Prosthecobacter sp.: one gene and its partner. The protein of the gene in region 2 interacts with the protein of the main gene of each other region in a pairwise test. Links are inferred from orthologs where the notes say so. Each region holds a gene or a part of one and is shown on either strand. Other genes may lie near its edges. The genes, in order: def and U1A53_RS04480.

Region 1 (7,164 bases), on a different replicon or contig from region 2:
GAGCTGGCGGTTGGCGGATTCGATGAGCGTCTTGCTCGGCATGCAGCCGCGCAGGATGCACAGGCCGCCGAGTTCAGATGCGCCGTCGATCACGGTGACGCTCAATCCGGCACTGTGAGCCGTTCTAGCCGCCGCGTAGCCGCCGCTGCCGCCGCCGATGACCACGAAATCAAAATGGTGTTCTGCCATGCGAAGAAATGCAGGGGAGGAGAGACGTTCGCAAGCTGTGGTATTGCCAAACTCGGAGCGGTCGAAGTAATCTCCTTTCCCATGAAATCCCGCCGCTTATTCCTTTCCCAGATCATTGCCACTGGTGTTGCTCCTGCGTTTGTTCCCGCACATGTGCTGCGCTCGCAGACAGCGCCGTCCAACAAGATCACACTGGGAGTAATCGGTGTCGGTGCGCAAGGCACAGGAGACATGCGGGCATTCCTGAATCACGACGATGTGCGGGTGACGGCACTCTGCGACGTGAACACAAAGAACATTGAGCGTGCCAAGGGGATCATCGCCGAGCGCTACGGCAGCGCGGATGTGAAGGTGTATCGCGATTTTCGTGAACTGAACCGGGATGCATTGATTGATGCCGTGCTGATGGCGCTGCCGGTGCATTGGCACAGTATTCCGGCCACGGATGCGATTATGAATGGCAAGCACATCTATCACGAGAAACCGATGGGCATGTCGATGGTCGAATCGAAGCATGTGCGGGCGGCGGTGAAGAAGACAGGCGTGGTGTTTCAGTTTGGCACGCAGCAGCGCAGTGATTTGAAGTTCCGCTGGGCCTGCGAACTCGCGCGCAATGGCCGCTTGGGCAAACTGAAGGAGATTCAGGTCGGTGTTCCCGGTGGGAAGATCGGTCCTGACTTTCCGGAGCAACCGGTGCCGGAACATGTGGACTGGGAGCGCTGGGTCGGGCCTGCACCGATGACGCCGTTCAACACGGAGAAGCTCAAGCGCGACAATCACGAGAACATCACGAATTTCTCACTCGGCATGATCTCGTGCTGGGGCATCCATCACCTCGACATAGCCCAATGGGGCAATGGCACGGATGAAACGGGGCCGATCAGCGTCGAAGGCGAGGCGACGTATCCCGAAAAAGGCGGCTGTGACGCTGTCTTGACCTGGAAGATGCGTTTTGAATACGCGAACGCGGCTCCGATCACCTTTGTGAATGAGAAGAACATGGACATTGGCCACGGGACTCGCTTCATCGGTGAAAATGGCTGGGTGCATGTGCTGCGCGGCAAGATCAGCGCCAGCGACGATGCCATCCTACGCGATCCGGCGAACAAGGCGGGCACGATGCCGGTCAAGCTGATCGAGAGCGTCGAACATACGCGCAATTTTGTGGATGTGATCAAGACAGGGCAGCGGGCGATTTGCGACATTGAGACGGCAGTGCGTTCTGACACGCTGCCACAGCTCACAGCGATGGCCTTGAAGGCGAAGCGCAAGCTGCTCTGGGACCCAATGACGGAGATGTTCACGAATGACGAGGCTGCGAATGCGCTCATGAATGCCCGGCCGTTCCGAGGTGAATGGAAGCTGCCGGAGATTGCTTGATTCGACTACCGTCGTTGCCTCACCGCTTCAAACAAGATTGCGGCACCGGCTGCGGCGACGTTGAGTGATTCGACAGGCATGTGCAGCGGAATGCGCACGTGAGCATCGCAAGCGTTCATGATTTCGGTGCTGGCTCCACGGCCTTCGTTGCCGAGGATGAGCAGCGTGGGTTGACGCCAATCATAGTCATAGTGCGAAAGATCGGCCTCGCCGGTGGCCACGACAGTCTTGAGGCCACGGCTGCGGCAGGTTTCGAGAGTGCCGAGGCCAGAGACGTCGGCCAGAATAGGCAGGCGGAAAGCGGAACCCATCGAGCTGCGCAGGGTTTTGGGCGCAAAGGCATCGGCGGAGCCTGCAAAGGAAAAAAATCCGTTCACACCAGCGGCTTCCGCCGTGCGGACGAGCGTCCCGAGATTGCCGGGGTCTTGGATGCGATCGAGGCCGAGGATGAGCGGCGATTGGCTCTCGAACATGCGATCCAGTGTCGGCCACGGGCGTTCGGCGATGACGATGAGGCCTTGAGTGGAGGTGGTGTCGCTCAGCGATTCGAGCACAGACTCGGAAAGCTGGAAAACTGGGCAGGTGATGCGTTCCAGTAACTTTTGCTGCGATTCGGAAGGTTCGGCGGTGGTGAAGCAGGCGTGGAGCTTGAGTTCCGAGGAAACACACTCGGCCACGAGGCGCTCTCCCTCGATGAAGATCAGTTCACGCTCACGGCCTTCGCGCACGCGGCGGGCGTGTTTGATGCGTTCGTTGGAGGAGCTGGTGATGAGCATGCGGGTGAATTTCTGCGCCGTCCGACCTTCCTGCCGCCGAGATCGAGAGGCAAGTGTTCTTGCTTTGCCTGACCCGCCCATTCTCTCAAGCTTCTGCAAATCCATTTGCCGAATGAATGCGGGCGTTTACTATCGCGCCCTCACGGACCTGCCAGCATAGCTCAGTGGTAGAGCAGCGGTTTTGTAAACCGCAGGTCGTCGGTTCGACCCCGACTGCTGGCTCCACTCAATCGTCCTCTGTCCATTCCTCCATCAGCCGGGCGAGTTTGCGCTTGATGCTGACTTTGGCGACGGCGTTGAGGCGGTCGATAAAGAGAATGCCGTTGAGGTGATCAATTTCGTGCTGGAAGGCACGGGCCAGCAGGCCGTCGGTTTCGACGGTGACGGTTTTGCCGTCGAGATCCATATAGGTGACCTTGATCTCGTAGGCGCGGCGGATGTCGCCGCGCAAACGCGGGAAACTGAGGCAGCCCTCCTCGCCGATTTCCTTGGCGCTGCCGAGTTCGAGCTTGGGATTGATGAGGATGACGGGCATGTGCTGCGGCATGTCGATCTTCTGGCCGTCGATCTTCATGTAGCTGATGCTGTCGGGATTGTGCGCGAGATCAATGACTGCGAGCTGTACCTCCACGCCGACCTGCGGTGCGGCGAGGCCGATGCCGTTCGCCTCATGCATCGTTTCGAGCATGTCGGCGGCCAAGGTGCGGAGGTCGGGCGTGATGTCGGTCACATCGCGGCACTTGGCGCGGAGCACGGGGTCGGGGTAGCGGACGATTTTGCGGATCATGCCTGCCCTTATCACCGGCTTTTCACCGGCTCAAGCGCGGGAGTGGTTTTGTCCTTGCCAAGTTGTGGCGGGTTCCCTAGCCTCGCGGCCACTTATGACCGACACTGCCTCCCGATCTCCGCACACGACCAAACTGTTCATCATGATGGTGCTGGAATTTTTCATTTGGGGGGCGTGGCTGCCGAAAATCTTCGGTTACCTGCCGGCGGTGGGATTCAGTGGCAATGAGCAGCTTGCTATCTTGCTGGCATTCCCGGTCTCGGCAATCCTGGGCATGTTTTTCAGCAATCAGTTTGCGGACCGCCATTTCGCTGCCGAGAAATTCATGGCCTTCAGCCACTTGGTGTCGGGCCTGGCAATCCTGGGTCTGGGCTTCCTCCCCGCGGATGCGGCAGGGAAGGTGGCTTTCTGGCCGTTCTTCACACTGATGTCCGTCCACTGCCTGCTGTATGTGCCGACGATGTCGATCGCCAACACGCTGGCTTTCGCGAACATTCGTGATGCGGCGAAGGAGTATGGCATCGTGCGCATGGGCGGCACTGTTGGCTGGATTCTCGCGGCCTGGCCTTTCATCTTCCTGTTGGTGGACTGGGACAAAGTGAGCGCCGCGAATCCGCAGGGCATGGTGGCCTGGCTTGACGTCGCCTTTGCCAGCCCGCTGGAGGGGGACAAGCTGGTGGCAGGCACTCGCTGGACGTACATTGTGGCGGGCGTTGCTTCGCTGCTACTGGCGGGTTTCAGCCTGACGCTGCCGCACACTCCGCCGAAAAAGGCTGCCGCCGGGGAGTCCTCCGCGCTGGTGAAGGCGTTCGGCGTACTCAAGCATCCCGTGATACTGGTGCTGTGGATCGTCACGATGATCGACTCGTTCGTTCACAACACCTATTTCTTCCACACCGACAACTTCCTGAAGAGCGCCAGCGTCGGCATTCCGGCGAATTGGACGCAGGCGGTCATGAGTGTGGGCCAGATCGCGGAAATCCTCACCATGCTGGTGCTCGGCCTTACCTTGAAAAAGCTAGGCTGGAAGACCACCATGATCATCGGCATCGCCGGTCATGCGTTGCGCTTCCTGGTGTATGCTTTCGTGCCGCAGCACCAGTGGTTGATGGTCGGCGTGCAGCTCATCCACGGCATCTGCTACGCTTTCTACTTCGCCACCATCTATATCTATGTGGAAAAGAGCTGCCCGACTGACATCCGCACCAGCGCCCAAGGTCTCTTCAACCTCATGATCTTCGGCCTTGGCGACATTCTGGCCAAATTCTACTGGATCTACTTTGGTAACGCCAAGTACACCCTGGCGGACGGCTCCATGGACTGGAGGAACTTGTTCCTTCTGCCATCTGCCCTGGCCGTGCTGGCGATGCTCATCCTGCTCTTCTTCTTCCGGCCGCCCACTCGGGCTCCCGAAGGTGAAGTCACGCACTAATTCGCTCCCACAGCCATCGCCATGAAGTTCGTTCTGTTCTCTCTCCTGGTGCTGACCACCGCCCTCCCCGCCGCAGACAAAAAGCCCAAGGCTATGCGCACGAAGGACATTCGCGTGGGCGAGACGCTGCTGGCAGACAACTTTGACAGCGAGAAGCTGGATGCGAAGTGGCTGTTCAACAAAGGCGGCGGTGAGTTTGGCTCGAAGTTTCCCATCAAGGATGGCGCGCTGGAATTGGACCAGGGCGGCGCGCAGGGCGCGGTGATCTGGCGCGAGTTTCCCACGCAGACGCAGGACGGGGCCATCCAGCTCCTGGTGAAGCCATGGGCGTGCAATTGGATCGCCTTTGGCTTTTACGGGCCGCCGGATGAGGTAGACAAACGCCCTGCGGCCCACCGCAAGCTGGCCATCGTGGTGAGCAAGGCCGGTGGTGTCGTCATCCGCGATGTCAAAAGCCAGGACTCGCTGAAGGCGGTGAACCTGAAGCTGGCGCCGGAGGAGTGGCACCGCGTGTGTTTTGAATCGAAGGGGGAGCAGATCACCATTCAGGTGAACGACCGCGTGGTGCTGGAGTACAAAACCGGGCTGACCACAGGCCCAAAGGCAGGCATGCTGATCAATCTGTATGGTGGCAAGGGCAGCGTGGATGAGATCGAGGTGAAGGCCGCGCTGGTGAAATAAAATTAGGATTCGCGGACACGTTGGAATGCTGTTGGTTTGCCGCCACACATATTCCTTTCCATGAATCCTCCTGGCCTCGACCATCTCCTCACCTGCCTGCGTTTTCCCTCCGTCTCCACCGACTCCGCGCGTCGTTCTGATGTGCGTGCGTGTGCCGAATGGCTCTTGAGTAAGGTGCGTGAGATGGGATTGACGGGAGAGTTGCATGAGACGCCCGGTCATCCGGTGCTGCTGGCAAAAAATAAACACATCGCCGGTCGTCGCACGGTGCTGCTGTATGCGCACTACGATGTGCAGCCTGCGGAGCCGCTGGGGGAGTGGAAAACGCCCGCGTTTGAGCCGACAATCCGCGATGGCCGCATCTTCTGCCGTGGTGCGACGGACAACAAAGGCCAGCTCATGGCGCACATGCAAGGGTTGGCCGAAACGCTGGCGAAGCATGCCGATCTGCCGGTGAATTTGACCCTGCTGTTTGAAGGTGAGGAAGAAATCGGCAGCCCGAACTTGAAGCCGTTCCTGGAACAGCATTGCGATGAGTTGAAATGCGATGTCGTGGCGATTTCGGACACCGGCATGGTCGCGCCAGGAGTCGGCACGTTCACGTATGGCTTGCGCGGCATCGCCTGCATGGAGGCCAAAGTGCATGGCCCGGCGATTGATCTGCACAGCGGCATCTTCGGTGGTGCCATTGCGAATCCAGTCACAGCCGTGGCACGTTTGACCGCCATCCTGCATGATGCGGAAGGACGTGTGAAGATCGACGGCTTCTACGACGGTGTGCGTGACATCGCGGATTGGGAGCGCAAGGCCTGGGCCGAATTGGGCGATGGTGATGCCGAGATGCTCGAACTCACCGGATCGCCTGCGCTGTTCGGCGAACCGGGCTACACCGAACGCGAACGCCGCTGGGCGCGTCCCACCGCCGAAGTGAATGGCATCGGTGGCGGTTATCAGGGCGAAGGCTCGAAGACCGTGATTGGTCGCGAAGCGTTTGTGAAGCTGTCGTTTCGTCTCGTGCCGGATCAAAACCCGGATGTCGTGCTGAAGCGCGCCGAGGCTCATTTGCGGGCACATTTGCCAAAGGGTGTTCGTCTTGAAATCATCCCAGGCCACACCGGCATGCCGTATCTGATGGACCCGCATTCCACGCTCGGCACCGCAGCCCAGCGGGCGCTGAAAAAAGTCTTCGGCGACAAGATTGCGCTCATCCGTGAAGGCGGCAGCATCCCCATCGTGCAGGCCTTCAAAGACGTGCTCAAAGCCGACACGCTGCTGCTCGGACTCGCGCTGCCGGACTGCCAGGCGCATGCGCCGAATGAGAACTTCCCCATCGCGAATTTCGAGGCCGGCGTGCGCCTGAATCAGGCGCTGCTGGCGGAGCTGGTGTGAAAATTTTGCACAGCTCGCAACCAAGTCGTGGGGCGCTGGTTTGAGCCGTCGTGCTTCAAACAACCAAACGCACTCACGACATGAAACTCAAAAAAACATTCATCTACGGCATCAGTATCCTGTGCCTGAGCTGCTTCGCCAGCGCTCAGGAAGGCGAACGCAAAGGACCGCCTCCTGAAGGCGGCCAACCCGGCAGACCTCCTGGTGCTCCCGGAGGCCCGCAAGGCGGCGGCGACGCCGCAAATCGTGTCGCGGAATTCGTCAAACGTGCAGACACCGACGCTGACGGCAAGATCAGCAAAGACGAGTTCGCCAACATGGGCAAAAAGGAGAGCGAAGACCGCTTCGGCAAAATGGACGCTAACAGCGACGGTTTTGTGGATCAGGACGAGATCGGCAAGATCTCGCAACTGATGCGCGGTGGCGCTGGCAGTCAGGGACAGGGCATGCGCCGTCCTGAAGGTGGCCCTCCCGGCGGCTCCCCTGGAGGAGAAGGCGGATTCCGTCGTCCCCCCGGCAGTGAAGGTGGT
Region 2 (7,115 bases):
TGAATCGTCTGTCGCCCTGACCGCAGGTCAGGTGGTGACAGTCACCGCCACGGAAATTTCCAAGCCTCGCAACCTGAATCTCGACGAGAAAAAACTGGAGCCAAACTACGCCGAGGCACAACTGCGGCGCGAACCGCTGAAAGCGGAGTGGAAACAACCCCAGCACCCTTATGGCAAGGGCACCAAGAGTTTTCACCCCGACAACAAGCTTGGAACTGAATATCAGTTCGCCCTGGATGTGAATGCCTACGGCAAGCAGCCAATCCCTGCGGTGGCAGCCGAGCTCGAACTCGACGTCCGTAAAATCAAACGCAAGGCCGTGGCGCTGGAACTGGTGGTGCGGTGCTGGAACCTGCCACATATCTCCATTTCCAATGCAGCGTTTTTTGCGGCTCTCACAGCCTCGTCTGCCAGGAGCGGCGATGATCACCTGCCATTCCAAGGTTCTTCGAACAGCGCACCAAAGACATCGAACACCTGGGAATGGACCGTGGTTGTGCCGTTTGACCGCGCCCAGACTGACAAGTTGCCAAACCCTTTGCTCTTGAAGTGCGGCATCTTGGATTCCATCAGGCAGTTCAATGCTGATCCCGACAAGCAGCCCGTCATCGAAATCACCGGCATCACGCTGATCACGCAGGAGAATTAGCACAAACCGCTGCCATGAAAGACCGGGGCACATGCCGATCTTATGTTCCAAAGCATTCTGTGCTTACAGGGGGTGTTCGTGATGGTAAATGCTTGACCTACCCATGGCGCAGCCCACGATGCACCTATGGAAGCTGCGAATCTGCACGCCTGCACACTGGCCGTCTTGCTCTCGATCATGTGCAGCGATGCTCGTGCTCAAACCGTGGTGACAGTTTCGCAGGCGCTGCCCTTCGCCAGCCGCGGGGCTGTCACGTCGCTGGCGAAAGGCGAGATCGCCACCGCCATGGTTCCTCCCTCCGGCGGCACGACTGAAACCAGCATCACTCCCGCCATCCCTGCCACGCTGATTGCCGAAGGCGGCAGGGTTGTCACCGGGGCAAATAGCGCGACATCCTTGCTGCTCGGCACCACCGGAACCGCACGCATGGGTGCGGACACAGCGGTGCAGGTGCCTGAAACCACCGAGAAGAATCACAGTCTGGAATTGCTCAAAGGCCGGCTTTTTATGAACATCAGCGGCGAAGAGCTCAAAAAACGTGCCGCAGGCGAGTTTCGCCTGAAAACGCCCGCCGCGCTGCTCGCGGTGAAAGGCACCAAATTCTTCACGGTGAGCACCGACGGCACCGACACCATCGGCGTGCATGAAGGCAGCGTGACGGTGACGGAGCCCGGCAGCGGCAAAAGCGTCATATTGGAAGCCGGCAACGCCGTGAGCGCCAGCCCCGGCATTCTCAGCGAGATGCGGGCAATGACGGATGAAGAGAACGGCTACGCACCCGAATACGCCGCCGCCGACCTGGTGCGGACGCCCATACCCGTCGCCATCAAGAGTCCGGTGCCAAACACGAAGAAACTGCAGATCCTGCTGTTTCAAAACGGTCAGTTGTCCGTCGTTGGTGAGGAGAGCGTGGATCATGTCCATTACGGCACCAGCCTGGATCCCAAGATCGGCCCATATCTTGACTGGCGGGTGCTTAAATCTGGCCGCAACAGCAACCCGGTCTCACCCAAGCTGTCCGCTGATGGCATGCTGAGTTACGTCTGGACCGCAAAGCAGCCAGGCGCTGCTTATCAATGCTTCTTCGATTTCGGCGGCCAGAGCGGCACCAACTACAGCGATGACAGCTACAGCCGTTTAAACAGAATAAATCCTCGTCCTATGCCGAAAAACCTCACTGGCAGTCCAGTGGCCATCGTGTTTCGAGCGCGGAGTAAAAATGTGTCGGCTGCTTACTTTGCAGGGGTTGAAGGCAGGAAATTTGCCAAAGCTTGGTCTGGGACGGCCAATGATGGCGACTGGACTGAGGTGATAATGATACGCGACAAACGCATTATCCCAGACTTTCCCTCTTCACATCTTTCCTTGGTCGGCAGCTTCAAGCAAGGCTCCACCGCCGCCACCGTCATGGCGATGGACCTCGCCGATTTCGTGCTCCTGACCACGCCGAAGTAAATTTGGCGGCCCATCCCGTTCCTTCAACCGTCTCACTCGCATGAAAGCCATCACCACTCTCGCAGCCATGTGTCTTACAGCCCATGCTTCGGCGCAGGACATCGGGGAACGGCAGCCTGCCGCAGATCGCCGTGCGCGTGACGCGCAGTCATCCCCTGCCCTGGCACCAACCCTCGACTACCAGACCCCCACGCAGCAGGTGGACAAATTTGTGCGCGACATCGTCTTGTGCGGCCGCCAGAACAAAACCACCCGCTGGCTGGCACTGCCGCGGCTGGAGGTCACCGCCACCTCACCCGCCTTGAAGGGCTTTGTGGAGAGCAGTTTTGCCAGCATCACCCAGGCCACCGGTCTGAACACGCCGGGCGACGGCGTTCTGCATGTCTTCGTCGGCACTTCGCGTGATTTTACCGCGCTGGACATCGCCAAACGGCGGCAGCTCAAGATGGTCGGCAAGGACGGCTGCATGTTCTGGCAGGACAAGGATCACAGCCTGAAGGAGGCGCTGGTGTTTCTCAAAGACAGCCCGGACCAAACCGAGGAGTTTCAGCAGCATGTGCTGTTTCACAACCTGCTGGCCGGGTTCGGCTTCATGAAAAACAGCCCGCAGTTCCACGACTCCACCTTCGGCGGCAACAACACCTTCGACCTCAAGCTCTCCCCACTCGACAACCTGCTCATCTCCTTCTGCTACCAGCATGTGCCGCCCGCCGCGCAAAGCAGCGATGTCTCAAAGCTGCTGAAGCTGCACTGGAACAAGCCTGCCGCAGGCATCCTGCCACCTGCGCCTGCACGCTGACCAGTCTGCTTACCTGGGAAATCTCATGGCTACAGCAGACACTCCGCGATTTGCACCGCATTGAGCGCCGCTCCTTTGAGGAGCTGATCACCGACGACCCAGAAGGACAGACCATTGTCGAGGGCGCAGTCCATGCGGAGGCGGCCCACGGCGCAGTTGTCGCGGCCGGCGATGTCGAGCGCCAGCGGATAGACCTTGTTCGCCACATCGTCGAGGACGTCGAGGCCGGGAGCCTTGCTGAGCACTTCACGCGCGGCTTCGACCGTGACGGGCTTTTCAAACTCGGCGCTGATGGCGATGCTGTGAGCACGGAAGACCGGGATGCGCACGCAGGTCACGGAAGCGCGGAACTTGTCGTGGTGCATGATCTTGCGGCCTTCGTTCTCCATCTTCATCTCTTCCTTCGTGTAACCGGAGTCGAGGAACGAATCGACCTGCGGGATCGCATTGAAGGCGATCTGGTGCGGATAGACGTGCGGCTTGCTGTCGAGCTTCGCCGCGTCCCAGGCTCGGTTTTGAGATGCCCACTCGCGGGACTGGTTCGCCAGCTCTTCGATCGCCTGCGCACCGGTGCCGGACACGGCCTGGTAGCTGGAGGCAAAGATGCGCTTCACGCCGAAGGCCTGATGCAGCGGATACAACGCCATCAGCGAGATCGCGGTAGTGCAGTTCGGGTTCGCGAGGATGCCTTTGTGCCCCTTCACGTCGGCGGCATTGATCTCCGGCACCACGAGCGGCACGTCCGGGTCCATGCGGAAGGCGGAGGAGTTGTCCACCACCACGGCACCGGCCTTCACGGCATGCGGGGCAAAGTCGCGCGAGATGTCGCCGCCGGCGCTGAACAGCGCGATGTCGATGCCCTTGAACGAATCCGGCGTCAGCTCCTGGATCGTGATGTCCTGGCCCTTGAACTTCAGCTTTTTCCCGGCGCTGCGTGCGGAGGCGAGGAGGGTAAGCTGGCCGACGGGGAACTGGCGCTGTTCGAGGCAACGGATCATCTCCGCGCCCACAGCGCCGGTGGCTCCGACGATGGCGACGTTCTTGAGGGTGCTCATGGTATTCTAACGAGTTTTGGGGTGAAAAAGGGCCGCGATACTACGAGCAAGCGGGCCGGATGCAAGGACGGGAAAGGTGCTTGCCTGAAAGCCCTTCTCCGGCTGAAATCAGCTTCCATGACCACCCTTGAAGCCATCCGCGCGGACATCACCACGCTCGACGTGGATGCCATCGTGAATGCGGCCAATGCATCGCTGCTCGGCGGTGGTGGTGTCGATGGGGCGATTTACCGCGCGGCAGGGCCCGAACTGCTGGCGGAATGCCGTACGCTGAACGGTTGCCGCACCGGTGAGGCAAAGATCACGCAGGGTCATCGTCTCAAAGCGAGGCATGTCATCCACACCGTCGGACCGATCTGGGTGGATGGCGGCAAGCGCGAATCGGAGCTGCTGCGCTCGTGCTACCAGAACTCGCTCCGAATCGCCGCAGCCCAAGGACTGCAAAGCATCGCCTTTCCATGCATCTCGACCGGTGTTTATGGCTATCCGGCGGATGATGCGGCGGTAATCGCCGTTGGTGTCGTGCGTGAATTCACCGCAGCACCTTCATCGTTGCGCAAAATCATCTTCTGTTGCTTCTCGGAGGCGGATCGGCTCCGTTACGAGAAGCTGTTGAGCCAGAAGACCGCATGAACCTCACGAACCCACGCCTCGAAGTCAGCATCGGCACGCAGCGCCTGCGTTTGTTCGATGGCACGCGGCTTGTCAAAGAATGGGCCTGCTCCACGTCGAAGTTTGGCATCGGCTTCACCGAAGGCAGCAACAAGACGCCGCTGGGCAGCTTCGTGGTGAAGGAGAAGCATGGCGACGGCGCTGAATGCGGCACGATCTTCAAATCGCGTCAGCCGGTGGGCCTGTGGACGCCTGGAATGGACTCAAAGAGCGATTTCGTGCTCACCCGCATCCTCTGGCTGCACGGTCTGGAGCCGCGCAATGCGAACACCTTCCAGCGCTACATCTACATCCACGGTACGAACGACGAGAACGGTGTCGGTCGCCCCGGCAGCCACGGCTGCGTGCGCATGCGCAATCGCGAGGTGATCGAACTCTTCGATCTCGTGCCGGTGGGAACACAGGTTTGGATCGGGGAATAGTCCGCACACTCCATGTGCGGTGATTGGGAAGCCGCACAAGGGACTGTGCGGACCACTTTGATCACGGCATCAATCCGAGCGACTTCAGAAACGCGTCCGTCTTCTTCATCGTGTCATCAAAGAGCGCCTTGTCGCGCATGAGGTAGCCGTGGGCACCGCCTTCATTGATGTCGAGTTCGCTGCGGTTTCCGGCTTTGACCATTGCTTCATGGAAGGTCTTGGCTCCGGCGAAGGGCGTGACGGTGTCACCGGTGCCGTGGAAGATGAGCGTGGGCGGCAGTCCGGCGCGGACGTTGTGCGCGGGTGAGAGTTCCTGCCAGTGTTCGCCGATCTTGGCCTGGCCGTAGCCTTCTTTGGAGGTGTCGATGACCGGAAAGAGCAGCACGAGGGCCGATGGAGTCGCAGAGATCGTGAGGTCATCGCTGTCTTCATTCACTTTGTCGAACAGCGCGGTCGAGACTGCGAGATGGCCGCCTGCCGAACCACCGCTGACGATGACTTTCTGCGGATCGATGCCGAGTTCGGCGGCATGGGTGCGGAGGTAGCGCACGGCAGAACGGGCATCCTTCACACAATCAAAGACGCTGACACCCGTCTTCGCGCTGTGCAGTCGATAGGACATGCTGATGCCGACGAGACCGAGCTTCGCGTAATGTGCGGCGAACGGATACATGCGTGGCGGCGCACCACCGGTCCATCCACCGCCATGGATGATGAGGTAGCACGCACGCTTGTCGCCGGGTTTGAATCCTTCGGGTTCGAAGACGTGCATCTGCAGCTCGCGGTCGGCGATTTTCTTGTAAACGAGGACGCGCGTCGGCTTCAAATCCTTCGCCAGCATGTCCACGGCATCGGGTGCCTTGGCGGGTGTTTGGGTGGAAGCGGGAATGGTGAGGAGCAGAAGAACAGCAAAGAGATGGCGCATGATGGTCTTGAACGACGTAGCACGGTCTTTCTAGCCCGTGAAGCCACGAGTTGGAAAACTCGTGCTACGATCAGCAGCGTGTTGTCTTGCGCTTCGGAGCCACGGGCAGGCCGCGACGGCTTTTGATGATGTAAGTCTCCGCATCCGGCACCTGGCAATCGGTCTGGCCCATGTCCACCTCGACGCGGCCGATCTTGCGCGCGGCGGCGACAGCCTTGTCGGCAAGAGGAGCGACGTAGGTGCCGCAGCAGATGATGAAGTTGTTCATCGCGTAACGCACGAGGTTCTGAGACGACTTGATCGTCTTCACCACGCGGGTGAGCAGCGTGTCGAGTTGCTTGATGGGAAGTTTGTCATCCGGTGTGGTGATCACCACGTTGGACAGTGTGGCCCAGCCAGACTCGGCGATGGATTCCTTCGGCGATTCGATCCACTTCAGTGCTATCTCGATGGCATCGGGATGCTCGGCTGCCACACATGGCACCGTGGTTCCGGAGTGCATGTGCCAGACGGATGTTTTGGCCCAGCGCTCGATCTGCGCGCGCGTCATCTTGCTGCCATCGGCCACGAGACCGGCAAGATACATCGCGTCGGAGTTGCCTGTGGCGTAGAGCTGCATGGCGAGTTCTTGATCGCCTTTGATCTGCTTTTGGATCGGCTTCATATCACCGATGCGCACGCCAAAGATCGGCTCCGGCGCGCCGTGACGCATCAGCGTCTTCTTGGTGGTGGCGCTGGCCTTGGCGGCGAGCGCCTGCATGGTTTCGTCGAGAGTCATGGCGGTCACTTTTTGCCGAAGCAGTAGGCGTATTTGTTCGAGCGGAGGAAGATCTGGCCATCGGACACGGCGGGGCTGGCGTTGCTGATGCTGTCGTCACCACTGATGACGTTGGTGGCGAGGAGTTCGAACTGCGGCTTCGCGGCGATGACGTAGGTGCCGGTTTCGCGGCCCACACAGTACATTCTATCTCCGGCAAGCAGCGGCGTGGAATACCAGCGGTCGCGCTTCTGGCGGGAGGCGAGTGGTTGTTCATAGACCACAGCACCGGTCTTGGCGTCGAGGCAGGTGGCAACGCCGCGTGAGTCGTTGATGAAGTAAAGATGACCATCCTTATAAACGGGCGAGCCGACGTTGCTG

The links.
Region 1: the proteins of U1A53_RS04480 (region 2) and def interact in binary tests that used the Escherichia coli proteins (3 or more experiments, as listed by UniProt). The link is inferred for Prosthecobacter sp. from one-to-one orthologs.

Annotation. Positions count from the first base shown.
Region 1 is NZ_JAXMIH010000019.1:124,701-131,864, forward strand. What follows is about bases 1,353-4,232. They hold def (peptide deformylase), read right to left. Parts: upstream 3,133-4,232; coding sequence 2,572-3,132; downstream 1,353-2,571. Other genes in these bases: U1A53_RS19425 (Gfo/Idh/MocA family oxidoreductase), read left to right, coding at 1,353-1,569; U1A53_RS19430 (RNA methyltransferase), read right to left, coding at 1,575-2,345; U1A53_RS19445 (MFS transporter), read left to right, coding at 3,227-4,232. Outside these bases: U1A53_RS19420 (FAD-dependent oxidoreductase), read right to left, coding at 1-189; more of U1A53_RS19425, read left to right, coding at 271-1,352; more of U1A53_RS19445, read left to right, coding at 4,233-4,564; U1A53_RS19450 (hypothetical protein), read left to right, coding at 4,586-5,245; U1A53_RS19455 (dipeptidase), read left to right, coding at 5,306-6,634; U1A53_RS19460 (EF-hand domain-containing protein), read left to right, coding at 6,715-7,164. UniProt on the Escherichia coli protein: Removes the formyl group from the N-terminal Met of newly synthesized proteins. Requires at least a dipeptide for an efficient rate of reaction. N-terminal L-methionine is a prerequisite for activity but the enzyme has broad specificity at other positions.
Region 2 is NZ_JAXMIH010000006.1:377,587-384,701, reverse strand. What follows is about bases 1,946-4,776. They hold U1A53_RS04480 (aspartate-semialdehyde dehydrogenase), read right to left. Parts: upstream 3,959-4,776; coding sequence 2,933-3,958; downstream 1,946-2,932. Other genes in these bases: U1A53_RS04470 (L,D-transpeptidase), read left to right, coding at 4,588-4,776; U1A53_RS04475 (O-acetyl-ADP-ribose deacetylase), read left to right, coding at 4,076-4,591; U1A53_RS04485 (hypothetical protein), read left to right, coding at 2,145-2,903; U1A53_RS04490 (FecR family protein), read left to right, coding at 1,946-2,104. Outside these bases: U1A53_RS04495 (FecR family protein), read left to right, coding at 1-649; more of U1A53_RS04490, read left to right, coding at 776-1,945; more of U1A53_RS04470, read left to right, coding at 4,777-5,052; U1A53_RS04465 (alpha/beta hydrolase), read right to left, coding at 5,114-5,977; U1A53_RS04460 (DNA alkylation repair protein), read right to left, coding at 6,048-6,755; U1A53_RS04455 (PQQ-binding-like beta-propeller repeat protein), read right to left, coding at 6,761-7,115.